Regions from separate parts of the Paenibacillus dendritiformis genome, predicted to be linked through region 1. Evidence: a T-box and tRNA genes for the amino acid it is inferred to sense, from the RefSeq annotation. Region 1 holds a T-box; the other holds one or more tRNA genes.
The links. A T-box is a leader RNA that pairs with one kind of tRNA and senses whether it is charged. The one in region 1 lies ahead of trpS (tryptophan--tRNA ligase), so its partner is inferred to be a tRNA-Trp.
Positions count from the first base shown of each region.

Region 1 (14,408 bases):
GTTCCTGCTGCTCTTCGGTCAGCCTTGATCCGATCTGGACGGCAAATTGCAGCTTGGTGGTCCCGGCCTTCACTCTGTTCTGCCAATCCCTGTTCAAGTTCATCAAGGCCCGGACGAACTCGACAATATAAGGTTCGGTCACCGTAACGCCTTCCGAATCATGCACATTGGCGAATTGAGCCCCTTCCATGTAGCCATCTTCTCTGCCGATCTCCATATCCTTCCTCACCTCGAAATGGACGCCGCCGTCTGAACTAGATAATTTCTTCATCATCATTTGTCGTCTCATGGCCCGAAGGGACGCTTCGCTTCCCGGTAATGCGGAACATGCATTTACGCCCGCCGTCCGCCATGCATTCCGTCCGCTCGACATCGGCTTGCAGCAGATCTGCAAACAAAGCCAACTCGCACTGGCAGGGCGGGGAATGCTTGGCGGCCACCTGCGCAATCGGACAATGGGCCTCCTCCAGCCAGAACGATTCATCCGAGCCGTATCCCCACCGGGCCATATAGCCTTCCCGGTCCTGAATATCAGCCAGCGCCTGCACCCGCTGCTCCAGCTTCTGTCCCTCCAGGATGCTCGCATATCGCTGCATCAGCTTCCGCTTCCGCCGCTCGAACAACCGCTCCACGAACGTATCGCCGGCCATGGCCCGCATCTCTTCCATCAACTCCAGCGCAAGGCTGTCATACTTGGTCACGAACAAGGCGCTTGCCTTCTCCGACAAGCTATATAGATAGGCCGGTCTGCCGATGCTGGGGCGGGTCAATTGAATGCGGACATATCCGCCTTTCTGCAGATCGTACAAATGCCTGCGGACCGCGATGCACGTCAGATTCAGCTGATCCGCCAGCGGTTGAATGCCAATGGGCCCCTGCTGCTTCAGCATCGCCAGGATGTCTCTGCGCGTGGGCTGGTTGAGCAGACGGGCTTTCTGCGCAATTGTCATCTTTCATCCCTCCGCCGATTCATTCTTATGAAATTCAGACGGCCACGCTTGCCGTCAGACCCGGTTTTCACTCCTCTTAATTGTACCTTATCGAAAAAGTTTTGTATATGGTAAACATTATTGGTTAGAGTAAAATTTGTAGTCAAAAAAATATTGCTGAATTCGAATAAACTCCCCAAAACCCGCAATTTTGCATTATTCTTCCAGGTTCGCTATTTGAAGATGGCTATTTCCACCATCCTGAAAACTGCACCATTTCCCTAGACACGCCCATCCGGCAGGTGAAATCCGCAAAACTCCACGATTTCTCCAGATACGCCGATTCGGTAAGCGAAATCCTGCATAAATACAGCAATTCGATATGGACGACTATTCCAGAAAGGGAATCCTGCAAAATTACAGGAATTTCCCCTGTTTCGCTTCGGCTTGAAGCAAAAGGGCCTAAAATGATGTAGATTTGCAGCAATTCCTCGGGATGTGGACTCATCAAGCCGAAATTCCTGTAAAATAGCAGCAATTTCCTCCGCACGTCCAAGCCCCAGGAGGCAACGATGCTTCCAGCAGACCGATAATGCTTCCTGAAGGCAATGATGCCCCAAGCATCCGACGCGGTCGCTTGGATCCCGTAAAATCAGGCCTTTGAGTAGTCTATGGGACTTTTTTACCTGTGATGGATCTCTTCTCCCGGTAGAAAGATCGATTTAAAACGCTGTGAGAGCCAAAGTTTGGATGAGGAAAATGGACCATCTCCACCCCTTCGCAAAAAAACAGGGGTTTTCCAACAGCCAGAACCCGACGTCATTCTGTCCACCATATCACTTCTCTTTACTCATGTCGTTTGCAAGTCAGACAACGCCCGATAACATTGGCCGAAGGCGGTTCAACTCCCAGCTCCCTTGCCCAGATCAATACATGATGACATCTTTGATTTCCTTATGGTATTGCTCGGACAATGCCTTCACAGACTCCAAGCTCATGTAACCCTCATAATCGGGATCATAACCGATTTATTTTCTACCACTCGGATCCAACTGTACTCGATATCAACGATATGAAAAAAGGTTTAGAGTATCGAGCCGACATCTCTATACAGAAACAATGATTTCATCGATTCACTCCTTGTCACTCAATATAATGTCCTCATGATACGGTCTATACAAGGCAGCACAAGCGGACATAACGCATTCTCATAGATCACGAGTTCCCGTTGATTCAGCTTGCCTCCCGGAACTTTCGCAATCTCACCCACAACGGCATGGCTGCAGGAGTCGGATATCGTTGTCGTCCTGTTCAGCGGATCTTTGGCTATCACATACTCCTGCTCTTCATTCGTCCATATCAACCGGGGATGTGTGGCAATCTTCGACCGATCCTTGAGAAAAGACAAGCTTTCCCTGCCTTCACGCATCGTCGCAATCGTCCATTTTCTGCGTCCAAGCCATGGGCTGCTATCCATAATTTTTACATGCAGCTCCGAGTGTATATGCCGCCCCTCCAAGCTCAATTGCCAGTTATCAACCACCCAGCTTAATGCTTTATTTGTCCTCGTCGTAAATATTCGGTGAAAAGAGCCGACTGCATTACCGCCCTCATCTTCGATTGCTATAGGAGCAGTTGACATTTTAAGCAATGGACAAGTGTAATAATACCTTTCCATAAAGAGACTCCTTATCTCTGTTTTACACTTTGAAACTTAATCTCCTTAAGTTTATCATCCAACCCGAATATTGGATACTCCTTCAATCTTTTTCTTAGGCTTGGAAAAATAGGCTCTTCTCTTATCTGCCCATCACGAAAAAGCACCCAGAAAAAAGCGATCCCTCGCCTTCCTTTCCGAGTGCCATAAGTATTCTAAATTAGAAATTAACAACGCCCAAGCCACGAACCGAAGCTGTGCGCCTGGACTTACTTGGCGTGCTGCTTATTGTACCATGCCACGAAATTATCGACGACCGAATCGAGAAACGCGATGGTCGGCTCATGAATCAAGGTTCCGCTAGCGTCGATCTTCTCGTGAACGGAGCCGACATACACTTCATTCCCGGGAAGAAGGGGAGAAGACACGCCCGGCGAGAACAATATATCGCGCAAATGTTCCTGGGCCCGCACGGTTCCCAATGTGCCCATCGAAGCGCCGACGATCCAGGACGGCTTGCCCGCCAGCACCTTCTCCCCGCGGGACAGCCAGTCAATCGCGTTTTTCAATACGCCCGGGATGGAATAGTTATACTCCGGCGTCACCCATAGGACGGCGTCTGCCGCGCCTACCTTTTGGACGAATTCCTTGACTTCGGCCGGCGGATTATTTTCAATATCCTGATTGTAGAAGGGGAGCTCCTTGATGCTGACAATATCGATCTCGATTCGCTCCTGATACCTTTTTTGCATATAAGCAGCCAACTTCAAGTTATAAGACTCTGTGCGGTTACTTCCGACAAGCGCAACAATATTCATGGATCACGCCTCCTCTGAAATAAAAGTCCAATCGCTTTAACCTATCCTCTCGGGTTCATCCTTTATTATCCAGTCCTGATATATTCTCCAAAGCGAAAGATTAATCCTGCTTCCGCGGAATAGAATTTGTCCCGGATTGACTACGGCATTATACCGGTGTAAAATCATATCCAACATATGTATCCAAATTAACGACATGGAAGAAGAGCAAGTACGTATCAGAGATCGAGGTCCAGAGAGTCGGTGGCTGCTGTGAACCGATCCTCGCCTGATGCCGAATGGGCTTCGGAGTCGCTTCGCTGAATCTGGGAGTAGGCGTGGCCGGGATTCTCTTTCCGTTATCATGAGAGGCGTATCGAAGGAAGATGCTCCTTCCGTACGCAAGAGTGAATCGCTGCGGCGATTAATGAAGGTGGTACCACGATAACCTCGTCCTTTGGTGACGGGGTTTTTTTGTTTATTTGGCAGAGGGGGTGATGGTCATGGATGACGGCTGGTGGTTCACCAGTACGACAGAAGTATGGAAGATCATAAGGAGGAATCTCTATGCAAGAACGTATATTAACGGGAGATCGCGTAACCGGCAAACTTCACCTTGGCCATTACGCCGGCAGCCTCAAAAATCGGGTCGAGCTGCAGCACCGATTCGACACCTACCTCATCCTGGCGGATGTGCAGGCGCTGACGACTCATTTTGGGCAGCCAGAACTGCTGCCGATCCATTTGCGCAACGTGGCACTCGACTATGTGGCGGCCGGAATCGATCCGGAAAAAGCAACCATTTTCGTGCAATCCCTTATCCCGGAGATCGCGGAACTAACCGCCTATTTTTCGATGTTCGTCACCGTCAATTCGCTGCGCCACAATCCGACGATCAAATCCGAAGCCAAGGATCGGGGCTACCAAGAGATGCACTATGGTTTCCTCGGCTATCCGGTCAGTCAGACGGCGGATATTACTTTTTGCAAGGCGACGCTCGTCCCTGTCGGGGAAGATCAGTTGCCTGTGATGGAACAGACAAGAAAAATCGTGCGCCGGTTCAACCAGTTATACCGGCCGGTCTTGCCGGAACCGCGAGCGTTGGTGGGCGACGTGCCTCGCCTCGTCGGGCTGGACGGCAATCATAAGATGAGCAAAAGCCTCGGCAATGCTCTTCCGCTCGATTCGACAGCAGCAGAGGTTCAGGAAAAAATCAAAAGGGCGAAAACCGATCCGGCCCGCATCCATAAAAACGATCCCGGCCATCCCGAGGTATGCCCGGTATACAGCTATCATCAAGCGTTCCGCAAGGAAGGTGCCGACGAGATCTACGACAGCTGCTCCACAGGGCGTATCGGATGCGCCGAATGCAAACAAAAAATTGCCCGGAGCATTAACGATTTGCTTGACCCGATGAGAGAACGAAGAGCGGCCTATCTGAAGCATCCCGGAACAATCGACGAGATCATGATCGCAGGCACGGAAAAGGCGCGTCTCGCCGCGAAGGAAACGATGCTGGAGGTGCGCGAGGCAATGGGTCTGAATTATTTCACACGGTAGTATTCAGGCAGATTAAGCTATAGACATGCACCCCTTGGGATACATCCGCACAGGCCCGAGAGCCGCCCATGCCGATTCCAAGGGGTGCACGATAGTGCCGTTATGGAATCAATTCAAATCCCGTCGTATTCTCCAAAATCTCAACGGCGAAAGACTCGCCCTCGCGGCGGGAGACGCTTACCGACAGGTGGCCCGAACCAATGGCGATGCGCTCGGCCTTCACTTGATCCATTCCTTCCGGAAGGAACGGCGAGAGCGCGATCTCCCGCTTCACGGCATCCGGGTACAAGCCGAGCATCGCCTGCAGGAAGACGATCGACGTTCCCGCCGCCCAAGCCTGCGGCGAGCAGGTCGTCGGATAAGGGACCGGATGGCCGGTCTCCGGGCCGTAACCGCAGAACAATTCAGGGAGCCGCTGATATTCGAAGAAGGACGAAGCCTGGAGCAGGCCGGAGATGACTCGTCCCGCCTCCTGCTTGAAGCCGAGCTTGCCCAGTCCGAGCAGAATCATCGCATTGTCATGCGGCCATACGCTTCCGTTATGATAGCTCATCGGGTAGTAGCCTGCCGCGTCCGTGCTCATCGTGCGGATGCCGTATCCGTTGAACATATCGTCCTTCAGCAGACGCTGGGACAGCGCCTTCGCCCGCGAAGCCTCCGGCAGGCCGGTCATCAGCAGATGACCCGGATTGGAGGTCACGCTCTGGATTTGGCGTTGGTCCTTGTCGAGCGCAATCGCATAGCATTGCTCGTCCTCCATCCAGAAGGAAGACTCGAAGCGCGCGCGGAGCCCTTCCGCTTCCTCCTCCAATCGCTGCGCCCACTCCGCTTCGCCCATGGAAGCCACAATCGGGGCAAGCGACTTTTTGGCCTGGTAGACATATCCCTGCACCTCAGACAACGCGATCGGGGCTTCCGCATATTCGCCGGAGCGGTGCACGATCGAATTCGCCGAGTCCTTCCATCCTTGATTCGGGAATCCCTTCTCCGCTTCCTGACGGTAAGCCACGAACCCGGAGCCCGCTTCCAGAGCGGAATCGATATAGTCCAGCGCGCGGATGACATTCGGCTTCAATTCCTCGACAAGAGCGAGATCTCCCGTCCACCGATAGTATTCGCCGAGCACGACCAGGAACAGCGGCGTCGCATCGACCGTGCCGTAATAAGGAGAGAATGGCGATTGCTTCGTCGTCACCAATTCTCCGAATCGAATCTCATGCATAATCTTGCCCGGCTGCTCGTCTCTCCATGGATCGACCTTCTCCCCCTGGTAAGCGGCAAGCGTACGGAGCGTGCCCTTGACAATGTCCGGATTGACAGGAAGCATGAACAGCGCCGTAATCAGACTGTCTCTTCCGAACGGCACGGCGAACCATGGCAGTCCCGCCACCGTCGTAGCGCCATAGCCGACATCGGTCGTCAGCATGCGCAGATCTTGAAGCCCCCGCTGGAACAGCCCGTTGAACCGGTCCGAATCCGTGCTTACCTTCGAGCTGTTCTCGTACCATTGGAGATAGGAGGCCTCGAGCTTCCGCAGCCCTTCTTCATACGTTAAAGGATCCGCTGCCGGATGATGATCCGATGACGGAGTGATGAAAAACGTAATTTCCTGCTTCTGGCGTGCGTTCAACGACAGCGGGAACCGCACAGTGCCGCTCGCATCGGCCGTTCCTTCCGCGTCCCACGCGATGCGCGTCGATCTTCTCACGTTATCGGCCCCAAGATACGACAGGGCCAATTCCCGGCCGCCCGCCCGCGTCTCCTCCTGCTTGCCCACTTCGCCGGTGCGATATTTCCGGACCAGGAACATATCTTGGAAATCGGCATCGAAGAAGGCCGAAAATTCAAACTCGACCGGATGGGTAAAATAGTTCGTTAACGTGCAGCGCTCATATAAAATGCCGTCATAAATAAACCGCTCCCGCAGCACTTCGATGGCTCCTTCGTCCTTCTTGTCCTTCATCAGACGGAAGGAAGCCAGATAACTCTTGTCGCCGACGGAAGAGAGCAGTGTCGGCTTCTCGCCGTCAATCCACACTTCCATGCGGCTTAGATAACGCGTGTCCTTCATATACAATCCGTGACCCTGATCATCGCCCGCGACGATATCTCCATCCAGACCTGTCAGGAAAAACAGCTCGCCTTCTTTGATTACGCGATAGTCCATCATCGATCTCCCATCTATTCATAGTGTCTGCGTGAACGGCAGCTCCATCTATCTCCTTGGTGCGGGCCAAACATCTACGTTACCGTCAATTCGGCCTGCAGCCCTTCCTCGGAATGCGGCCCGATCCAGATATGGAATTTCCCCGGCTCCACCTTGAACCGGAATTGCTCATCCAGCAGCCCCAGCTCTGCCGGCGTCAGCTCGAAGCTTACCGTCCGGCTGTCTCCCGGCTCCAGGAAGACTTTGCGGAAGCCTTTCAATTCCTTGACGGGACGCGTCGTGCTCCCAACCAGATCGCGAATATAGAGCTGTACCGTCTCTTCCCCGGCGCGCGTTCCCGCGTTCGTCACCCGCACCGATACCGCGACCGACTCATCGCGGTGAATCGCGCTTCGTTCCAATTGCAGATCGTCATAATGAAATGTTGTATAACTCAGGCCGTACCCGAACGGATACAGCGGCGAATCGTCACAATCGATATAATCCTCATACAAATGCGGCCGGCCCGTATTTTTCCGGTTATAGTAAATCGGAATTTGTCCGGTCGATCGCGGGATCGTGACCGGCAAGCGCCCGCTTGGGTTATGGCGGCCCGTCAGCACATCGACCAGCGCATAGCCCGTCATCGTCCCCAAGTGCCAAGCCTCCACCACCGCATCCGCATGGTGATGCACCCATTCGGTCGCGAGCGGCCGCCCGTTCATCAGAACGACGATGACCGGCGTATTAGTCTTCGCCTTCAGCTCCCGGATGAGACGCTCCTGGCAAGCCGGAAGCGTAATCGAAGCGACATTGTAATGCTCGCCTGTCATCGCCTCGCTCTCGCCCGCCGTCACGACGGCCACATCGCATTGCTTGGCCAGCTCGACGGCGCGGTCAATCCCGCCCGGAATCGCCTCGTTGATACCGCTGCCCGGCTCATGGTACACCTCGGCATGGGGCCCGATCTCGGATTGGAACGCATCCCATGCCGTCACGACATCCTCGTCCCGGCCTTTCCAGGCCCAGCAGCCCATCGAGTTGTGGCGGTCATCCGCCAGCGGTCCGATCAAGGCGATTTTCCGGTGCCGCCCATAATCGAGCGGCAGGATGCCGCGGTCGTTCTTCAGCAGCACGATCGACTTGCGCGCGCTGTCTCTCGCTTGCTCCGCGTGCTCCGCCGGAATGCCGGGCGCCGGCGGCTCCCCGGCATCGACATACGGCCGCTCGAACAAGCCGAGCCGGAATTTCACCATCAGAATGCGCAGCACCGCTTCATCAAGCAGCTTCATCAGTTCGGGATTCTCCTGTACGAGCGATTCCAGATGCTCCAGGTAGACGCCGGAATGCATATCCATATCGACCCCGGCAAGCAGCCCTCTGCGTGCGGAATCGCGGCGATCCTCCGCATAGCCGTGATAGATTAATTCTTCGATCGATTCCCAGTCGCTGACCACCATGCCGGTGAAGCCCCATTCCTCCCGCAAAATATCCCGCAGCAAGCAGGAACTCCCGGTGGCAGGCACCCCGTTCAGCTCGCTGAAGGCGCTCATGACGGTCAAGGCGCCAGCCTGAATGCCGCCGAAGTAAGGCGGCAGCACGGTCTCCCGCAGCGTCCGCTCCGACATGTCGGTCGTATCGTAATCGCGTCCGCCTTCCACCCAGCCATATCCGGCGAAATGCTTGACGCAGGCGGCGACCGTCGGATACCCTTCCGCGTTCGGACTCTGGAAGCCTCTCACCTTCGCCGCTGCGGCCAGGGCAGACAAGTAGACGTCCTCTCCCGTGCTCTCCGCGATTCTCCCCCAGCGGGGCTCGCGCGTAAGGTCCGCCATCGGGGCGAACGTCCAACGGATCCCTTCCGCCGCCGCTTCGGTCGCCGCGATGCGGGCGTTCTTCTCCATCGCTTCCGGATCCCAGCTCGCCGCTTCGGCGAGCGGAATCGGGAAGATGGTCCGGAAGCCATGAATGACATCGTCGCCGATCAACAGCGGAATGCCCAGGCGGCTCTGCTCTACCGCGATTCGCTGCAGCTCATTGACTTTATCCGCGCCGTGCACGTTCAGCAGCGAGCCGATCCTCCCTTCCGCGATCAGTTCCCGCTCCCGTTCCTCGCAGCGGCCGTATTGCACGGTCTGGCCGATTTTCTCGGCCAGCGTCATTTTGCCAAGCAGTTCCTCCGCCTGGCCTCTCCATTGCTCCAACCCGCTCTTTTCCATTCCGCTCTCCTCCATCCATCAGCCTTTGACGCCGGCATTGGAGATGCCTTCAATATATTGTCGCTGGAACACGAAAAAGAAGATGATAATCGGCAGCGTCGAGAGAACGACCCCCGCCATAATGAGCGGCGTATTCTCGAAGAACATATCCTTCACGCTGTTCAGACCGACGACGAGCACGTATCTCTCCGGCGTATTGGCCAGCGTGCTCGGAATCAGGTAGCTGTTCCATGTCCCGGCAAAGGCAAGAATCGACATCGTAATCAGCGAAGAACGGGCCAACGGGTATACAATCCGCCAGAAGGCGCCCATCTTCGTCAAGCCGTCAATCCGGGCCGCCTCGATGAATTCATTCGGCACGGAGATGAAAAATTGGCGCAGCATAAAGATATACAGGCCTTGGTACAAGAAAGGCACCGTCAATGCCCAGAAGGTGTTCAGCCAGCCAAGCTGGGCCACATTGACGTATACCGGAATCAAAATCATATGATAAGGAACCATCATCGTGGCAACGACAATCCAGTAGATAACGCTTTTGCCCCGGAAATCCAGCTTGGCGAGCGCGAATCCCGCCATCGGGTTAATGATCAGATTCCCGATCACGACAATCCCCGTCATAATGAGCGTATTGAGGAACCAGCCTGGCACATCATACGCTTCATTGGTGAAGAACATTTTATAGTTGTCGAGCGTCCACAATTCGGGCGACACCAGCTTGTTGACGTAGCGCATCGGAATGAGCGACGTATAGATCGTGTAGAGAAAAGGAAGGGCAAACAAGAGCCCAATCAAAATCGCGGCGATATACAGGAACAGCCGTCCGGTTCTGCTTCGGGTCTTCATGCGCTCACCCCTTCTCGTCCAATAGTTTTTTTTGCAGGAACGTAATAAACATGATGATGAAGAAGAACAGCACGACGGCCGCGCTTCCGTACCCGATGTTCATGTAGCGAATCCCGTGCTGGTAGAAATACGTCACGACCGTGCTCGTTGCGCCGGCAGGCGACCCAAGCGCGCCGTATCTCGAGATGGCCGCGATCTGGTCGTAAATCTGGAAGCCGGTAATCGTGGAGACCGAGACGATAAAGAACGTAATCGGCCGCAAGGAAGGCACCGTAATATAACGGAACTTATGCCATTTCGAAGCGCCGTCAATCTCTCCCGCCTCATACAGATCCTTCGGAATCTCCTGCAGCCCGGACAAATACACAATCATCGTGAAGCCGGCCTGTTGGAAAATAAACAGGATGCAGACGAACAGCAAGGCATAGTTCGTGTCCGCGAACCAAGTCACATTGCCGAAGCCGAGCATGCCGAAGAAGTCCGTCAGGAAGGTCCCCTTCTTGAAGAGCATCATGAATACCGTCGTAATCGCAATCTGAGACGTGATATAAGGAAGGAAAAAGACCGTTCGGAATATCCCCTTCCCCTTCAAATTCTGATTCACGACCAGCGCCAGCAGCAGGCCGAGCAGCGTCTGAATCGGAACGGACAAGACCACGATTTCCAGGGAATGAAGCACCGCCCGGAAAAATTCCTTGTCTTGAAGAATCGTAATATAGTTTTGCAGTCCGATGAACTTAGCCTGATCGAGACTTGCAAAGTTCGCGTCCTGAAAGCTTCTCACGAAGGACTGGATGAATGGATATAAAAACCACCATGCCCATAAAAATAGAAAAGGCAGTGAAAACATCCAACCTAGAGTCTTATCGGAATCCGCCAGGGAACGGAACCAGGATTGCCTAATTTTCGCCCCCCTTAATTCCGCGTTGTTGCTGCCATGTTTGGACATTGTTTTCCTCCCGGTACTGAAAGTGTAAGCGGCCTGCGTGAACGGCGCCCTCTGCTCATATCATCACAGATAAAAAGGTACTGCTCCCCCTCCCGGGGAGGGAGAAAGGAGCAGCAATCAAGACGGCCGACTCACCTTATTGGAATTGCTTTTGAATATCGTCCAGAATTTGCTGGGCCGATTTGCCGGAACCGCCAAGAATTCGTTCTTCCAATTGCTTGACCAATTCGTCGGTGAACCGCTTCGTATCTGTCGGATATCCATAGTCCGTGCTGTATTCCAGCGCCGGCTGCACTGGATTGAATTCCGGATTCTTCTCGAAGTATTGCTTCGACAGTTCCGGAACGGCCGGGTTGTAACCAAGCTCCATGAACTCGGTCTGTGTCTTGTCATTCGTCATGTAGTAAGCGGCTTTGAGCGCAGCTTCCTTATTTTTGGCATCCTTCAGCACCACATAGGCGTCGGAGCTCATCGTGCTGCCATTGGCCGTGCCCTTCGGAACCGGAATCGCGGCATATTTCAGATCCGGATTCGCATCCTTCAGGAAGCCTTTGTACCAGTAGCCGCCGGTGCTCATCGCGCCCAGCTCATTGCTGAATACTTCGCCGTCCCAGCCGAACCCAAGCGCCTTCGGCGTCACGGCCAGTCCGTCATTGTACATCCCGATAATCGCTTCCAGCGCTTTTACGTTTTCCGGGGAGTTGATCGTTTTCCCATTTCCCCAGCCGCCGCCGAAGCTTTTCACATAGTTGGTGATATGGAATGCATCGATATTGATGATAATCCCGTGCACTTTATCGGTATTCAGCTTCTTCGCCGCCGCTTTTACCTCGTCCCAGGTTTTCGGATAATCGCCCAGGCCCGCATCTTTCCACATCGTCTCATTAATCAGGAACATCGCCGGCATGTCGCTGTTCGGGACGCCGTATTGCTTGCCGTCCACGTTCCAGATCTTCATCGAAGCTTCCGGGAAACGGGTCATGTCCACCTGGGTCGAGCTGATCAGCTCGTCCAGCGGAGTGAACAATCCTTTATTGATATACTCAAAAGCGCCTTCATTCGAAATTTTGATAAAATCCGGAGCCACTCCCGCGGCGATCTCGCCCGGAAGCGTATTCCAGAACTGTTCGCTGCTAGGGTATTGCTTAATCTTCAGTTCGATGTCAGGATATTCCTCGGAAATACGCGCGGCCGCATCCTGATAGACCTTCAAGTCCTGCGCGGTGCCCCAGAACCCCATGTTAACGGTTACTTTTTCGCCGGCAGCCTCGTTGCCTTTTCCTTGATCCGCGGCGTTGTCCGCTTTGCCGCCTCCGCAGGCCGTCAAGCCGACAAGCAGGGCCAGACAGAGAATCAGCGTGGCCGAGATTTTTTTCTTCATCTTGCGCATGTACGGTACCCCCCATGTAGTATGTTGGACTTTCCCTTGCTACTTCAGCATAAGATGAAATGGACACAAAAAAAATTAATCAAATGATGATTAATTTCAAAATATCGGCCAACTCGGCCCTTTTCTTTTTTTTATCCTGCACCGGGAAAATCATTTTTATAAATTTTTGTGCTTTTTTTTTCGAAAATCACACTTTTTCTTTGCGATATTGCATCGGAGACAGCCCCGTGTATTTTTGAAAGACGATGGAGAAATGAGCCTGATTATTGAAGCCGACCATTTCGGCAATATCATAAATTTTGTATCGATAGTCCTTGAGCAGGGCTTTGGCCTTCTCGATCCGTAGCTCATTGATATAGTCGAACAGCCCTCTTCCTACCTCCTGCTTGAACAGCCTGCTGACGTAATTGGGACTGACATGGAACAGCTCGCCAAGCATTTTCAAGGATAACCGCTCGTGATAATGCTCCCGGGTATACTGCATGATATTCCGCGTCAATTGACTGTAGCCTCTATCCTCCCGCTCCCTGTACTGCGCAAGCTTCATAAAAATCTCCCGATAATAAGCGGACAGTTGTTCGAAAGTTTCCAACTCGGCGGCGCCCCCGTCCTGGCGTTCCGGTTCATTGCCCCCCATCATGAACAGCAAGCCTTCATAGATTTTGCGCACTTCCTTCTCATCCAGACATTCCTCTTGGCGGAGAAGTCCCTCCCAGCGAGTCAGCAAGCTCATGAATGTCTGATCCGCCTCTTCTCTCAGGGCCGCCTTCATCTCGGAGACATATCGGTCGGCCTGCTCCACGGCCTCCTCCCTCGGCCGCTTCAGATGCTGATAATAGAAGATTGACGCATTGGGGTGATAGAAGCTGCGCGCGAGCGCCTCCTCCGCTTGCGCGTAGCCGTTTGGTATCCCGCTGAAATCGGCGAACCAGTCGCTGATGCCGAACACCAGATCAATATTGACGAACCGCTTGAGGGCCGAGCCAATCATTTGCACCTTCTCATTGACCCGCGTCAAGGAGGCCAGCAAGCTCTTCAGCTCGCTGTTGCTGATGAAGACGACGCTTCGCCGCTGATCCAACTGCAAATATTCCAGTTCCTTCTCCTTCGAGAACAGCTCGGTAACGATGTTCCGGATCGTATTCGGCAGCACCGACTCCGTATCGGCCGTGTATCTCCGGATCACCTTGTCATAGTCCTTGACGGCGAACAGCACCACGTACAGATTCCCTTCGCGCAGCCCCGTCGCCGACATCGTGTGAGGATGGCCATGAAGCGCATCCGTCAAGGCCTGGTCAGTCTGGCGGGCGGGGCTCCCGGCCTCGGGCACGGCCGGCGCCATACCGTTCGCGGCATTCTCCTCCCTGATGGCCGCCAGCATCGAGACCAGCTCATGCTCGTTAATCTCCGGCTTATGGAAGTAATCTACCGCCCCCAGCTTCAGCGCCTGCTTCACATAGGATATATCATCGAAGCTGCTCAAAATAATAACCTTGGCTGGAATACGATTCTCCTTCATCGCTTTCAGCACGTCAAGGCCGTCCATTTTCGGCATTTTAATGTCCAATAGCACAACATCCGGCGCATGCGCCCTCATCATCTCGAGCGCTTCTTCGCCATCCCCCGCTTCCCCGACAATGTCCACGCCCTGCTTGTCCCAATCGATCGCCGATTTAATCCCGATTCGGACAAGCGGCTCGTCATCTACAATTAGCAATCGCATCGATATCACCCTGCCGTTTCTTCGTTGATAACCGGAACCCGGATCGTCGCCACGGTTCCGCCCTGTTCCCGGTCTGTAATCCACAAGCCGTACTCCGTTCCGAAATTGAGCTCGATGCGGCTCCGCACGTTCGCGATGCCGATGGAATTGAACGGATCGCGCGGGCCATCCTCTTCCGCCCGCGATTCCTGTCCT
Region 1 is NZ_AP025344.1:100,749-115,156, reverse strand. It holds gene L6439_RS00555 (molecular chaperone DnaJ) at 1-277, opposite strand, end outside; gene L6439_RS00550 (helix-turn-helix transcriptional regulator) at 255-950, opposite strand; gene L6439_RS00545 (hypothetical protein) at 1,177-1,437, opposite strand; gene L6439_RS00540 (tubby C-terminal domain-like protein) at 2,077-2,607, opposite strand; gene L6439_RS00535 (NADPH-dependent FMN reductase) at 2,856-3,404, opposite strand; T-box leader at 3,593-3,844, shown strand; gene trpS (tryptophan--tRNA ligase) at 3,951-4,943, shown strand; gene L6439_RS00525 (amylo-alpha-1,6-glucosidase) at 5,044-7,110, opposite strand; gene L6439_RS00520 (glycoside hydrolase family 3 N-terminal domain-containing protein) at 7,185-9,308, opposite strand; gene L6439_RS00515 (carbohydrate ABC transporter permease) at 9,327-10,151, opposite strand; gene L6439_RS00510 (carbohydrate ABC transporter permease) at 10,156-11,100, opposite strand; gene L6439_RS00505 (ABC transporter substrate-binding protein) at 11,237-12,490, opposite strand; gene L6439_RS00500 (response regulator transcription factor) at 12,678-14,213, opposite strand; gene L6439_RS00495 (cache domain-containing sensor histidine kinase) at 14,219-14,408, opposite strand, start outside.

Region 2 (14,408 bases), 1.1 Mb from region 1:
GAAAAGCCTCTAGCCAGGTGAAGGTGCCCGTACCGCAAACCGACACAGGTAGGCGAGAAGAGAATTCTAAGGCGCGCGGAAGAACTCTCGTTAAGGAACTCGGCAAAATGACCCCGTAACTTTGGGAGAAGGGGTGCCCCGGTAGGGTGAATAGCCCGAGGGGGCCGCAGTGAATAGGCCCGAGCGACTGTTTAGCAAAAACACAGGTCTGTGCGAAGCCGTAAGGCGAAGTATACGGGCTGACGCCTGCCCGGTGCTGGAAGGTTAAGGGGAGTGGTTAGCCGCAAGGCGAAGCTATGAACCGAAGCCCCAGTAAACGGCGGCCGTAACTATAACGGTCCTAAGGTAGCGAAATTCCTTGTCAGGTAAATTCTGACCCGCACGAATGGCGTAACGACTTGGGCGCTGTCTCAACGAGAGATCCGGTGAAATTTTAATACCTGTGAAGATGCAGGTTACCCGCGACAAGACGGAAAGACCCCATGGAGCTTTACTGCAGCTTGATATTGGACTTTGGTACGGTCTGTACAGGATAGGTGGGAGCCTGGGAAGCCGGAGCGCCAGCTTCGGTGGAGGCGCCGTTGGGATACCACCCTGATCGTATCGGAGTTCTAACCTGGGACCGTGGAACCGGTTCGGGGACAGTGTCAGGCGGGCAGTTTGACTGGGGCGGTCGCCTCCTAAAGAGTAACGGAGGCGCCCCAAGGTTCCCTCAGAATGGTTGGAAATCATTCGAAGAGTGCAAAGGCAGAAGGGAGCTTGACTGCGAGACCTACAAGTCGAGCAGGGACGAAAGTCGGGCTTAGTGATCCGGTGGTACCGCATGGAAGGGCCATCGCTCAACGGATAAAAGCTACCCTGGGGATAACAGGCTTATCTCCCCCAAGAGTCCACATCGACGGGGAGGTTTGGCACCTCGATGTCGGCTCATCGCATCCTGGGGCTGAAGTAGGTCCCAAGGGTTGGGCTGTTCGCCCATTAAAGCGGTACGCGAGCTGGGTTCAGAACGTCGTGAGACAGTTCGGTCCCTATCTGTCGCGGGCGCAGGAAATTTGAGAGGAGCTGTCCTTAGTACGAGAGGACCGGGATGGACGTACCGCTGGTGTACCAGTTGTCTCGCCAGAGGCATAGCTGGGTAGCCAAGTACGGAAGGGATAAGCGCTGAAAGCATCTAAGCGTGAAGCCCCCCTCAAGATGAGATTTCCCACATTGGTAAGACCCCTTGAAGACGACGAGGTAGATAGGTTGGAGGTGGAAGTGCAGCAATGCATGGAGCTGACCAATACTAATCGGTCGAGGGCTTATCCTAACGAAGATGATTATGATTCTTTACTTTCGCATTCAGTTTTTAAGGTACAATACCTTATATATTCCCTGATAGCTCAGTCGGTAGAGCACTCGGCTGTTAACCGAGTTGTCACAGGTTCGAGTCCTGTTCGGGGAGCCATGGAGAGATGTCCGAGTTTGGCCGAAGGAGCACGATTGGAAATCGTGTAGGCGTCACAAGCGTCTCGAGGGTTCGAATCCCTCTCTCTCCGCCAGTTATGGCCCGTTGGTCAAGCGGTTAAGACACCGCCCTTTCACGGCGGTAACACGGGTTCGAATCCCGTACGGGTCACCAACTATGTCTTGTGACTGGTAAAAATTGAGGGTTGAAATTAACCCTAACATTCTGTTAAGATATATTAGTCGCTACAATATGGACGCTTAGCTCAGCTGGGAGAGCATCTGCCTTACAAGCAGAGGGTCGGCGGTTCGATCCCGTCAGCGTCCACCATATATCGCGGGGTGGAGCAGTTCGGTAGCTCGTCGGGCTCATAACCCGAAGGTCGCAGGTTCAAATCCTGTCCCCGCAACCAATCTGGAGCTGTGGTGTAGAGGCCTAACATGCCTGCCTGTCACGCAGGAGAACGCGGGTTCGAATCCCGTCAGCTCCGCCATTATACTTAACCTTATTAGGCTCGGTAGCTCAGTCGGTAGAGCAGAGGACTGAAAATCCTCGTGTCGGCGGTTCGATTCCGTCCCGAGCCACCATAAGAGGCTTGCGCCGGTGTAGCTCAGTTGGTAGAGCGGCTGACTTGTAATCAGTAGGTCGTGGGTTCGACTCCTATCGCCGGCACCATCGTGGAGGATTAGCGAAGTGGCCAAACGCAGCAGACTGTAAATCTGTTCCCTTACGGGTTCGGTGGTTCGAATCCATCATCCTCCACCATACATAGGGGCATAGTTTAAAGGTAGAACAGCGGTCTCCAAAACCGTTAGTGTGGGTTCAATTCCTGCTGCCCCTGCCAATCTAACAATTGCATAATGTGGCGGTCGTGGCGAAGTGGTTAACGCATCGGATTGTGGCTCCGACACTCGGGGGTTCGATTCCCCTCGATCGCCCCATACCTTTGGGGATTAGCCAAGCGGTAAGGCAACGGACTTTGACTCCGTCATGCATAGGTTCGAATCCTATATCCCCAGCCATTTACGCGGACATAGCTCAGTGGTAGAGTATCGCCTTGCCAAGGCGAGGGTCGCGGGTTCGAATCCCGTTGTCCGCTCCAGATGGCGCCATAGCCAAGTGGTAAGGCAAAGCTCTGCAAAAGCTTTATTCCCCAGTTCGAATCTGGGTGGCGCCTCCAACTTATTCTTTCTGGACATTATGTGCCCTTAGCTCAGCCGGATAGAGCGTTTGACTACGAATCAAAAGGTCAGGAGTTCGAATCTCTTAGGGCACGCCAGATCAACTTCATATGCCGGTGTGGCGGAATGGCAGACGCGCGCGACTCAAAATCGTGAGGGAAACCGTGGAGGTTCGAGTCCTCTCACCGGCACCAGTTTTAACACCAAGACACCTGAAGGGTGTTTTTTTGCTATTATAGAATTAATAAATTTATTGGGATGGAAGCAGGTCTTCCATCTGTTTTTTAGGGGTAAGATTAGCTATAGAGACGTACTTCTTGAAACGAATCTTTTAAGATCGTTGGAACCTGGGGGCATCGTTTCCTCTTGGGGCTTGACCGAGTGGAGGGAAATGCTGCTATTTTACAGCAATTTCGGCGCAATGGGTCTGCATTACGGGGAAATGCTGCACATCTACATCATTCTAGGCCCTTTTTGTCAAAGTCGAGGGGAAACGGGTGAAATTGCTGCCGTTGTGCAGGATTCTCTTTCGGGTAAAGTTGTCCCTCTCGAATTGCTGTATTTGCGCAGGATTTTGATATCGCTCGGCTGGAAGCGCGGCATGCGGAGCTGAAAGGGAAGCTGGCGGCTGTGAAAATAACTTCTGGAGGCTCTTCCCCGGGCGATGTCAATTCCTCGTTAAATCGTGGAGTTTTGCGGATTTGCCTACCGAATCGGCCCGTCTGGAACAATCGTGCAGGATATTCGCTTACCGGATAGACGTTTCCAGGGACGTTCTGCAGTTTGCAGGCCGTTGTACGAAAAATCCGTTGGCCTTTGTTATTTATGCCTAAAAACATGGCAGACTGTAGTGCAGGCGTCAAGGTCACACGGTTCTCACCAGCCCGCTTCCGCCTGTGAGGAGATACATGCTCTGACAGTCTCTCTCCGTCTGCCTGCAAGCGAGGAAGGACGGTTGGCCCAGCGCTGACGGCGCAGAAACGATGACCAGCCGCTGGGCTGTGGAGGCCGACGGAGGACAATCTATATAGAACAAGAAGCCTTGCCCTAACAATTTCGGCAAGGCTTCTTTATTATGCTGTATAGGTTAGATGTTCTCTTAGTACAATAACCGGTTTATTCTGCCTTCGGAGTCTCGTCGCCCCCGATTACTGCTGGAGCTTCCGGTGAAACTGGAGAACGCTTCGGCTGTGCCGAACCCGATCCATTCGTCAGGCGCTGAATCATTTTCTCGACGTCCAGTCCGGATACGTCCTTCAGCATCTGCGGGGCCGTCGCCATCAGTTGCGTGACATAATTGCTGACGCGGGCCGCGCCTTCGCCGTTGCCTGTATCGACGACCGTCAGCTTATCGATCTGCTGCAGCGGCTCGGCAATCTTGCCGGCCAATTCAGGCAGCATCTTCATGACGATATCGAGCACCGCGGCTTCGCCGAACTTCTCGAATGCTTCCGCGAGCTTCTGCTTCGCTTCGGCTTCCGCCAGACCGCGCAGCCGGATAACTTCGGCTTCCGCCGTTCCTCGTGCCCGTTCGGCATCCGCTTCCGCCAAGCCGGCGAGACGCTTCTGCTCTGCCATGGCTTTCGCTTCCGCTTCGATTCGGTATTGCATCGCATCGGCTTCGAGCACGCGCTTCGATTTATCAGCTTCCGCGGACTGAACGACAGCGTAGCGCTCCGCGTCCGCTTTCTTCTTCACTTCGGCGTCATACTGCTTCTCGCGGCGCAAAATTTCTTTGGCTTCGAGGTCGATTTCCCGCTCTTTCCGAACGAGCTCGACCCGCATTTGCTCCTCGACCACGCTTTGCTTGGAACGGGCTTCCTGCACGTAATATGCTTGGTCGGCTTCCGCCCGGGCCATATCCTGTTCCTTTTTAAAGGAAGCGATCTTCAATTCCTTCTCTTTCGCCGCTTCGGCGATATTCGTATCGCGCAGCAGCTCGGCCTTCATCCCCTGCTCCTCGGCATTCGCCTTCTGGATACGTGAGTCTCTCATCGCCTCGGCTTCCGCAATCTCCGCGTCCCGCTTCACGGCCGCAATCCGCGGCTTCCCGAGCGCATCCAAGTATCCGTGTTTGTCGCGCACGTCCTTGATCGTGAAGGAGACGATCTGCAGTCCCATCTTCTTTAAGTCTTTGGCGGCTACGGACTGAACTTCCTGCGCGAAACGATCGCGGTTGCGGTATACTTCCTCCACGGTCATCGAGCCGAGAATGGCCCGCAAATGACCTTCCAATACTTCCTGGGCTTCGCTCTTGAGCGCATCCGTCGGTTTGCCGAGGAATTGCTCGGCAGCGGTTGCGATGTCTTCAACCGAACTGCCGACTTTGATAATCGCGACGGCGTCGGTCATAACGGGAACACCTTGTTCGGTATATACTTCCGGAGTCATCACATCGAGCTTATGAGATAATAAGGACAAGAATTGAGACTGTTGAAACACCGGTAAAATAAATGCGCCGCCACCGCGGACAATTTTCATCTTGCGTCCCGTTTCGTCGGCGCTGACATTTTTGGAACCGAGATACGTCCCGGTCACGATCATCGCCTCATCCGGGCTGACCGTCTTGTAGCGGGCCCAGAATGCGAGACCCAGCACGAGGATGACGCCGATTACAATCGCCGGCACCATGATCGCTTCATTGAATTCCATGGCATACAGCTCCCTTTTCTATGTAAATTTGTAGTGAAACCGTGAGTTTTGAGCAACGTCTTGAATCAGTTTTCTTGAAGGCTGAGCATTTCTTTGGTGAGAGGGGATACATACAGCGTGTCTTCGACCACATGGATAACGACAACGGTCGTTCCGGCAGGAATGTTGTCTTTGTCGAAGGAAGCGGCGATCTGATTCGTCAAGCCGGCTCCGATCCGCAAGGTCACTTCCCCGTAACCAACGGAAGGAATCGAAATGCTGACTTCTCCGACTTTGCCAACCAGATCCTGAATGGAGAAGCCGGTAGAGCTCTCCGTATTGTGCATGGGTCGAATATAGAGGAAATACATCAGAAGACAGACGACGAGCGCGCCGGCGATAGCGACCACCAGGATAAGCGTGGATTGCCAGGCTGTATAGCGGTTCAGCAGAATGCCGAGAGCGCCGAAAGCCGTCAGGCCGCTCACGAGCACCGTCGGCTGAAGAAAAGGCACCCCGTCTCCAAAAACGGCATCGAAAGCATGGCTTAAGATTTCCCCGAATATCAAGGTAACGATGGAATATAAAATACCGAAGATGAACAGACCCCAAAATAACGTTTCCATGGCATTGCTCCTCTCGCCTGCCAAAACCAGGCCTGATATTTCGGAAAGCTTCTTATGAATATATATACGCTAAAGCACGCATGGAGTTTCAAATTCCCTTCCCTCCGGTCCAGTCCCGGTTGACCTTGGGACGGTCTGTCCCCCCGACCTGAGTCCAGTACGAAAAACCGCCCCCAGCCTGTTTTGAAGAAAAGGGGAATCTCCTAAAATAAAGACATAAGCAAGGGACAATGAAAGGTGGTGACAACCCGAATGCAAATGAAAAAAGGCAACTCGTTCGCTATTATCTTGATAGCATTGGGAGCATTCATCCTGCTCAGCAAGTTTGGAGTTCACTTGGGAAGCTGGTTCGGCTACTTGTTCCCGATTCTGCTGATTGTGCTCGGTTATTATGGAGTCAAGGCAGGGAATTCGTTCTTCGGATGGATCTTCATCATATTGGGCTCCATCACATTAATCGGCAAGCTATCCTGGCTCATCGGCATTTTCATCGCCATCGGAATGATTGTGTTCGGTATCTCAATGCTGAATAACAAACGAAGCGGTCATCATTACTGAACAGCCCGCAGCAATGTATTTGGATGAAGGAGGGACAGAGAGGCATGAGCAATATTTTGAAAAGGGTTCGCGACATTACACTGGCGACGCTCAATGAGCGGCTGGACAAAGCGGAAGACCCTGTCCGGTTAATCGACCAATTCCTGATGCGCACCCGGCAGGATATCGCGGAAGCGGACCGCTTATATCAACAGTATGTGGTGCATGCGAATCAGATGAGACATCAGATGAACCAAGCCAATGAAATGAGAGAGCGCCGCGAGCAGCAAGCGATGCTGGCCTTGAAGGCGGGTGAGGAGTTCGCCGCCAAAATCGCGCTCCAGGAAAAATTGATGCACGACGAGAAGGCGCGTCAATACGAGGATCTCTACAATAGAAGCAAGCAGGCCATTCTGGAGCTGGAGGAACAACTGAACATATTAAAGAGCGAGTATCAGACCGTCTACGACAAGCGGCAGTATTATTTCGCCCGCATGCAGAACATACGGCTTCAGCAGCAAATGAACCAGCGCTTCGGCCAATACGGCTGCGGGCAGGTGGACGGCATGTTCCGCCGCCTGGAGGAGCGCGTATCCGACATGGAGTGGGAAAATACAAGCCTTCAAGAGGTGCGTCGCGCCGGCGGAACATCGCCTTACGGCGGCAATCCCGAAAGAGACATTGCCCTGCAGCGTGAGATGGAACGTCTGCGCAAGAAATTGGACACTGCGAAGGAGTGACATGAACCATGAACAGAAAATTGTACCGTTCGGTTCGTGACCGGAAGTTCTGCGGTGTACTCGGCGGAATCGCTGAATGGTTGAATATGGATGCAACGCTGCTTCGCGTACTGTTCGTCCTAGGCGTGTTCTTCACAGCATTCTCCCTGATACCCGTCTATTTCATCGTAGCGCTTGTGGTTCCGAAAGAGCCCTTCACGACCTACGGACCGTATAATTACGGCGGGCCGTATCAGAATTCGAACGGATATTATGGTAATGACGGCGGTTGCTCCGGCGGAGGGTACAACGGATACAACAACGGCCGGAACGATTACAGCAGCTATGGATCCTATGGCACCAAGCCGAACGGAAGCACAAGTCAATATGATTCCTCCATCGATTCGATGATGGATGATATTGAAAGAAAAGCAATGCGCAAGGAACTTCAAGAACTTCGCGAGAAAATCGCGAAATACGAGAAAGGGGATAAGTAAAATGGGAGTATTCAAACGGATTAAAGATATGACGAAAGCGTCGATTCATGAAATGTTGGACAAGGTGGAAGATCCGGTCGTTATGCTTAACCAATACCTCCGCGACATGGAGCAGGAGATTCGGGAAGCCGAAGTAACGGTAGCGAAGCAAATGGCCAGCGAGCGCCGCATCAAGCATCGCTATGATGAAGCGATTCGGATGGTGGCCGACCGCGAAGCTCAAGCGGAGCGCGCTCTTGTATCCGGCCATGAAGATGCGGCCCGCAAATATTTGGAAGAAAAACTGTACTTCGATCAAAAAGTTACTGAGTATGCCGAACTGCATGCCCAAGCGAAAGCGCAAGCCGATGAGCTGATGCAGCAGCTGCATTCGATGAAGGACGAGTTCTACAAGCTGCGCAACAAGCGCAATGAACTGGCTGCTCGTGCCCAAATGGCCAAAGCCCGCAAGCAAATGGCTTCCATCACGAGCGTGCACAGCATCGAATCGGGCGAAGCTTCCCGCGGCTTCCAACGCATGGAAGAGAAGATTATGCAGCTTGAAGCGGAAGCGGAAGTCATTCGCGTGCCATACGGCGGATATGCCGCTACGACCTACCAACCGCCGGTTGATGTAGAGAAGCAAATGAAGGTCGATGAGCAATTGGAAGCTTTGAAGCAAAAATTAAATCGCAGCGAATAACCTCTTGGGACTTGCCCGCGGTTATGATATGCTAACTAAGGAGCTTACGGCGATGCCCCCGCATCGCCGTTAAGTTTCGTTTGTGAGATTATTCTGTGCAACGTCTATGGATTCTGAGCGACAGGAGGTGCGTCATGATAAAGGGGAACAATCGTTTACTTGCATATTTGCTCATTGTCGCGGGTCTGTTCATTCTCATTGGCAAATGGATTAGCTTCGGAACCTTTGTCGCCCTGTTCATGCTGTACCTCGGCATTCACAAAGTCAGATCCGAGGAGCTTCGTGTCGGCTATACTTTGCTTGGCATCGGGGGAGCTATCCTCTTGTTGGAGCATCTGATGCTGTTTGTCGGCATTATTCTCATATCGCTCGGTATTTTCTATTCACGGACCCGTCATGAACAAAAGTATGAGTGGATGCAGAAGCGTCCCGATCTGACCGCGAATCTGAAATGGGATCGGGAGCCGTTCCATTTGCGCAGCCAGAGCTTATGGCATCTCATCGGAGAAAGCGATATCGACCTGTCGCTCGCGATGATGGATGAGCCCGAGACGACGCTCTTGTTCCAAGGCGTACTCGGCGACATGGATATTTCGGTTCCGGATGATATCGGGGTCTCTGTGGAAGCTTCCGTCCTGTTCGGACAGATCAATGCGGGCCAGCACCGGGAGACCGGCTTGCTCAACAAATGGACTTATACTTCGCCGAATTATGAACGATCGGAGCAGCGGGTGAAACTCCGCATCTCTTACATCGTAGGAGATATTGATATCCGATTGCACGCGTAATGCGGAGAAGATGCTGCAGAAAGGAGATGCAAGCCGGCAATGGAACCGAAGAAACAGACGAAAAATATGGTTGTGCGCTTGATGGGCGAGACGCTTCTCCTTTCCTTTGTCCTGTTTTTCGTCATCGTTTATTTAATGCAATCCTATGGATATGTCAAACCGTTCGAGACCTGGATGGCCGGCGTAAAATCGACGCTGTCTGTCTTAATCGTCGTAGCTATTATTGCGGCGATTTTCGGTTTTTTCCAAGGCTTTCGCATGAAACGGCGGATTGAGCTGCTGCGCGAATCGATGCTGCTCTTGGAGAAGGGCAATCTGTCCCGGCCGATGCCGGACCTCGGAGACGACGAGATTGGCCAGCTGGCCGATCAAATGGGCAGGGTAAGCAAGCGCTGGGAGGAACAGGTGACCTCCCTGCAGCGGTTGTCCACCAATAACGCCCAGTTGGCCGAACAGGCCCGGATATCGGCCATTATGGAAGAGCGTCAACGCTTGGCGCGGGAGCTGCATGACGCCGTGAGCCAACAATTATTCGCCATCTCGATGACGGCGACGGCCGTGCGGCGGACGGTGGACAAAGATTTTGAGCGGGCGGTGAGGCAGGTGGAGCTGATTGAGGAAATGGCCTCGGTCGCTCAATCGGAAATGAGAGCGCTGCTGCTTCATCTTCGGCCGGTTCATCTGGAAGGCAAGGGCCTTACCCAAGGTGTCGCCGAACTGATTCGGGAGCTTGAAGCGAAGGTGCCCATTCAGATTCAATATGAGATGGACGAGCATATTACGTTGCTGAAGGGCGTCGAGAATCATTTATTCCGCATCGTGCAGGAAGCGTTATCGAATACGCTCCGCCATTCCAAGGCGACCCGCATGGAAATCAAGCTTCAGGATCGGGGCGATTATGTGCGTTTGTTCATTCGCGATAATGGCGTCGGCTTCGAATGGGATGACAAAAAGCAAGCGAGCTACGGCTTGCGCACGATGCAGGAGCGAATCAATGAGATCGGGGGCTCGGTGCAATTCATTACGGCGCCGAACAAAGGCACCCGCATTGAAATACGCGTCCCCGTTGTCAATGAAGAGAACGGGCCGAAGGACGAAGAGGGCAGCGATGGCCCAGGAGGTGAAGATGCCTGATATGGACACAGATATCAAAGTATTGCTCGTAGATGACCATGAGATGGTGCGGATCGGATTGGCAGCCGTATTGAGCACCGAGGATGGCATCGAAGTCGTTGGCGAGGCGAGCAACGGCGAGGAAGGAATCCGCTTGGCGCAAGAGTACAAGCCGGATGTCGTGCTGATGGATCTGGTGATGGAGGGGATGGACGGGATCGAGACGACGCGCAAGCTGCTGAGCCTGTATCCCGATTGCAAGGTCATTGTACTAACCAGCTACCTGGATGACGAGAAAATGTACCCTGTCATTGAAGCCGGAGCGTTCAGCTACCTGCTCAAAACTTCGCGCGCATCGGAAATAGCCGAAGCCATCCGGGCGGCGGCTCGGGGACAATCCGTGCTCGAATCGCAGGTCGCCTCGAAAATGATGAACCGCTTCCGCCAGCCGAAGCCGACGCAAGCCGCGCATGAACAGTTGACCGACCGGGAAATGGACGTCCTGCGATTGCTTGCCCAAGGCAAGTCCAACCAAGATATCGCCGATGACCTGTTCATTGGAATCAAGACCGTAAAATTCCACGTCACCAATATCCTGGCCAAGCTGGGCGTGGAGGATCGCACGCAAGCCGCCATTTACGCTTACAAGAACGGCCTGGCTGAATAACGGATGACCCGACCGACAGGCCGGGTTTTTTTGTGCCCTCGCGATCACCGGAGAGCAACCGAAAAGAAAGCCAATGAAGAGCGAAAAAAGAACCGGGTGTCGGCACCCGGTTCTGTCTGCATGAGGGGCGTTACCCGGGATCCGCCGTGGTAGCGATTCGTCCCGCAAACTCGATGCGGACCGGCAGGAATTCGGGGAGGGAAAGCCGAATCAGTGTTAAATGAGAACAAGAAACAAGAGGGCGATCAGCGACAGGTCAAGTTCAATCCGCCCGCGGCTAGACAGGCCCGGATGCGGGGACGGATACGAAGCCGGAAAGGCACCATATGACCGAAGCGACGTTAACCTGCCCGTCTTCCCGCTGCATGGCTTGCAGGGACGCTTCACAGGCTTGCATGGCCGTTTGACGCGTTTGACCCGGCGCTTGTGCGGCTTTTTCTTGGGCTCGCATTCTTCCTCAATAATTGGCAGGACCTCTTCGTGAACTTCTTCTTCGTTCAGAATGATTTTGCCGTCCCGGCAAACGCTGAGACGCCCGATGAACCGGCGGCCGTCATGAGTCACGGCGCATACGATCCGCCCGCGATGCGATCGGATGATTTCTTCATCCAATGGAATAGGAATCACGTTACATACCTCCTTCTATAGCGGGAATGTTCTGTCATCAGTCTATTCATTGGACGACATTGGCGCATGGACATTGACCTAGGAGAGAAGCGCCTAATTTTGCAGCATGGAGTGTGCTCCCAGCGGTGAATTCATTATCCATACGAATAAGGAGGCGGATACCGTGAGTTTGGTTCGCAGAACGAAGACTCCGGCCATTGGATTGCTTTTGTTGGCGCTGTGCGGCGCTGTCGCTGCCGCCTGGAGCGGCGAGGCGTGGAAGGCGGCACGAACCCCGCTTGCATCGGAGACGTTAGAGGCGGCGAAGCGGATGCAAATGCTGTGGGTGCTGGCGGAGTTGAGCGGGGATCGGAAGTTCAGCTCCACAATAACGGTCCAGGGCAGCTATGCCGCCCCGGATGGGCTTCCGGCAGAGGCAGAGCGCTGGCGGCAAGAAGCGGGCATCGCGGCCCCCCTCGAGCCGAGGCAGGAGCGGGGAAGGGAAGTGTATCGCGGAACGTATAATACGGCACCCTATCAAGGAGATGTCTTGTTGTTCCAGGAGAACGACGGGCGGATGTATTACACGGTCAAATTGTCTGCGGAGGCCAAAGGAGGCATGGCCCGCTCGGCGGAAGAAGCGGAGCGGCTGCTGCTCAAGCTTGGACAGGCGGGGATTGGGGCCGATTGGAACGCGACCGTCCGTACGGTAACCGGAGCTTCCTTAACCGATGGCTTCGCCGCGGCGGAGCAGGCGTTGGCCGAATGGGGGACAGCCGTGCCGCTCGATCGGTACGAGGATGATCGCACGATCAGCGTAACGTATGAGACGGACTATATGGGAACCGGGGTGGCGATGAAGGGGCGGAAGGCCAATCTGCAGGTTGCGGCGCATGAAGATCGGGAGCGGGGAGAGACGCGTCTGTCCTTTGGCACGCCGCTGATTGCGGGGGAATATTGATTCGACCTTTTTCGCTAACCCGTGGCGTCAATCTGACAAGTATGCTAAAATGTCATCACATTCGAAATGTGTGATGTCAAGCCTATAACAGAGTGTAAGGATGATGGAGAGAGATGACTGTGATGCATAACCAAGAATCCCAACTGGCTGAAGGCGCCGTCTTTTTTATATTCGGCGCGACCGGTGATTTGGCACGCCGCAAATTGTTTCCTGCCATTTACAGCTTATATCACGAAGGCAAATTAGGTGAGCGGTTTGCTGTCATCGGCTTGGCCCGCCGTGGACGTACGAATGATGAATTTCGCGACGATGTGCGCGCGTCCATTGAAGAATTTTGTCGTTATCCGATTCCGAACGATGAAGTTTGGAACCGCTTTGCGAAGCATTTCGAATATAAACCGCTTGACATCAACAATGTGGACGGCTTCAAGGAATTACGGGTACAGACCGAGCATATTGAACGGGAATTCAATATCCCGGGCAACCGTCTGTTCTACTTGGCGCTGGCGCCTGAATTGTTCGGCAGCGTCTCGATGAATCTGCGTGACGGCGGAATGCTCGACAGCGAAGGCTGGCATCGACTGGTCATCGAGAAGCCGTTCGGCTATGATCTGCCGTCGGCCCAGAAATTGAACGAAGAATTGAGCCATGTGTTCAAGGAAGAAGAGATTTACCGCATCGATCACTACTTGGGCAAAGAGATGGTCCAGAACATTGAGGTGATCCGATTCGCGAATGCCTTCTTTGAGCCATTGTGGAACAATAAGCACATCGCCAATATTCAGATTACCCTGGCCGAGACGGTCGGCGTCGAAGAGCGCGGCGGCTATTACGATCATGCCGGAGCGCTGCGCGATATGGCCCAGAATCATATGCTGCAGATGCTCACGATGATCGCGATGGAAGCGCCTAGCCGGCTGCATCCGGAAGATATTCGCGACGAGAAGGTGAAGGTGCTTCGCTCCCTCCGCCAATTCGCGAATGCCGACGAAGTGAAGCGCAATGTCGTGCGCGGCCAATATGCGGCAGGCGCGTTGAACGGCAAGCCGCTTCCGGCTTACCGGGAAGAAGAGAAAGTGAACCCGGCGTCCGTCACGGAAACATACTTCGCCGCCCGTCTCTTTGTGGACAATTTCCGCTGGGCAGGCGTTCCTTTCTATATTCGCACCGGCAAGCGGCTTCCGGTCAAAACGACCGAGGTCGTCGTGGAGTTCAAAAATATGCCGACGAATGTATATTTATCGCAAAAACATAAGCTGGAACCGAATCTGCTCGTCATTCGGGTGAACCCGATGGAGGGCATCTACGTCAGAATCAACGGCAAGAAGCCGGGTGCCGACGCAGGCGTACAGCCGCTCGCCATGGATTTCTGCCAGAGCTGCATGGTCGGCATCAATACGCCGGAAGCCTATGAACGGCTTATCTTCGACGCGGCGCGCGGCGATTCCACTTACTTCACACGCTGGGATGAGGTGGCGTCGGCCTGGGCGTTCGTGGACAAGATCGCCGGGGCCTGGAAGGCGTCCAGCGAAGACCTGCATCTGTATCCGGCAGGGTCTTGGGGACCGGAGCAAGCGGACAAGCTGTTGGCCGAAGACGGCTTCCAGTGGTGGCCGGTGAACGGACAAGAGGAGAGCCAGGTCGTATGGAACAAGTAATTTAACATGAGGTGAAGGCTGTGCTCCCGGCGGGAGCACAGTTTTTTTAGGCCAACGCGGGATGAGTCCGTTTATAGCTTTTCCCGATTACAAGATTAAAATATCATATTCCTATAAAATCACTCGGAAAAAAAGATTGTGTTCTCTCAAAAGATAGTTATACTATAAAATATAAAGTGTGTTACAATTTTCGGGGGGAATCGACATGAAACGCAACAAGTTATGGCTCGCACTCTTATTAACTCTAGTCGTTGCGGTGGTCAGCGCGTGCGGCGGCAGCCAGACGCCGGCTCCG
Region 2 is NZ_AP025344.1:1,192,801-1,207,208, forward strand. It holds rRNA gene L6439_RS05145 (23S ribosomal RNA) at 1-1,309, shown strand, start outside; tRNA gene L6439_RS05150 (tRNA-Asn) at 1,372-1,447, shown strand; tRNA gene L6439_RS05155 (tRNA-Ser) at 1,449-1,541, shown strand; tRNA gene L6439_RS05160 (tRNA-Glu) at 1,547-1,621, shown strand; tRNA gene L6439_RS05165 (tRNA-Val) at 1,702-1,777, shown strand; tRNA gene L6439_RS05170 (tRNA-Met) at 1,783-1,859, shown strand; tRNA gene L6439_RS05175 (tRNA-Asp) at 1,864-1,940, shown strand; tRNA gene L6439_RS05180 (tRNA-Phe) at 1,959-2,034, shown strand; tRNA gene L6439_RS05185 (tRNA-Thr) at 2,047-2,122, shown strand; tRNA gene L6439_RS05190 (tRNA-Tyr) at 2,127-2,212, shown strand; tRNA gene L6439_RS05195 (tRNA-Trp) at 2,218-2,291, shown strand; tRNA gene L6439_RS05200 (tRNA-His) at 2,313-2,388, shown strand; tRNA gene L6439_RS05205 (tRNA-Gln) at 2,395-2,469, shown strand; tRNA gene L6439_RS05210 (tRNA-Gly) at 2,475-2,549, shown strand; tRNA gene L6439_RS05215 (tRNA-Cys) at 2,553-2,627, shown strand; tRNA gene L6439_RS05220 (tRNA-Arg) at 2,650-2,726, shown strand; tRNA gene L6439_RS05225 (tRNA-Leu) at 2,741-2,822, shown strand; gene L6439_RS05230 (hypothetical protein) at 3,020-3,241, shown strand; gene L6439_RS05235 (flotillin lipid rafts scaffold protein FloT) at 3,745-5,280, opposite strand; gene L6439_RS05240 (NfeD family membrane protein) at 5,346-5,885, opposite strand; gene L6439_RS05245 (LiaF transmembrane domain-containing protein) at 6,138-6,443, shown strand; gene L6439_RS05250 (PspA/IM30 family protein) at 6,488-7,162, shown strand; gene L6439_RS05255 (PspC domain-containing protein) at 7,171-7,638, shown strand; gene L6439_RS05260 (PspA/IM30 family protein) at 7,640-8,320, shown strand; gene liaF (cell wall-active antibiotics response protein LiaF) at 8,455-9,108, shown strand; gene L6439_RS05270 (HAMP domain-containing sensor histidine kinase) at 9,148-10,242, shown strand; gene L6439_RS05275 (response regulator transcription factor) at 10,244-10,888, shown strand; gene L6439_RS05280 (hypothetical protein) at 11,105-11,515, opposite strand; gene L6439_RS05285 (YwmB family TATA-box binding protein) at 11,679-12,455, shown strand; gene zwf (glucose-6-phosphate dehydrogenase) at 12,569-14,113, shown strand; gene L6439_RS05295 (ABC transporter substrate-binding protein) at 14,319-14,408, shown strand, end outside.
Region 2: it has a tRNA-Trp gene. The T-box ahead of trpS (tryptophan--tRNA ligase) is inferred to sense a tRNA for this amino acid. The anticodon was not compared.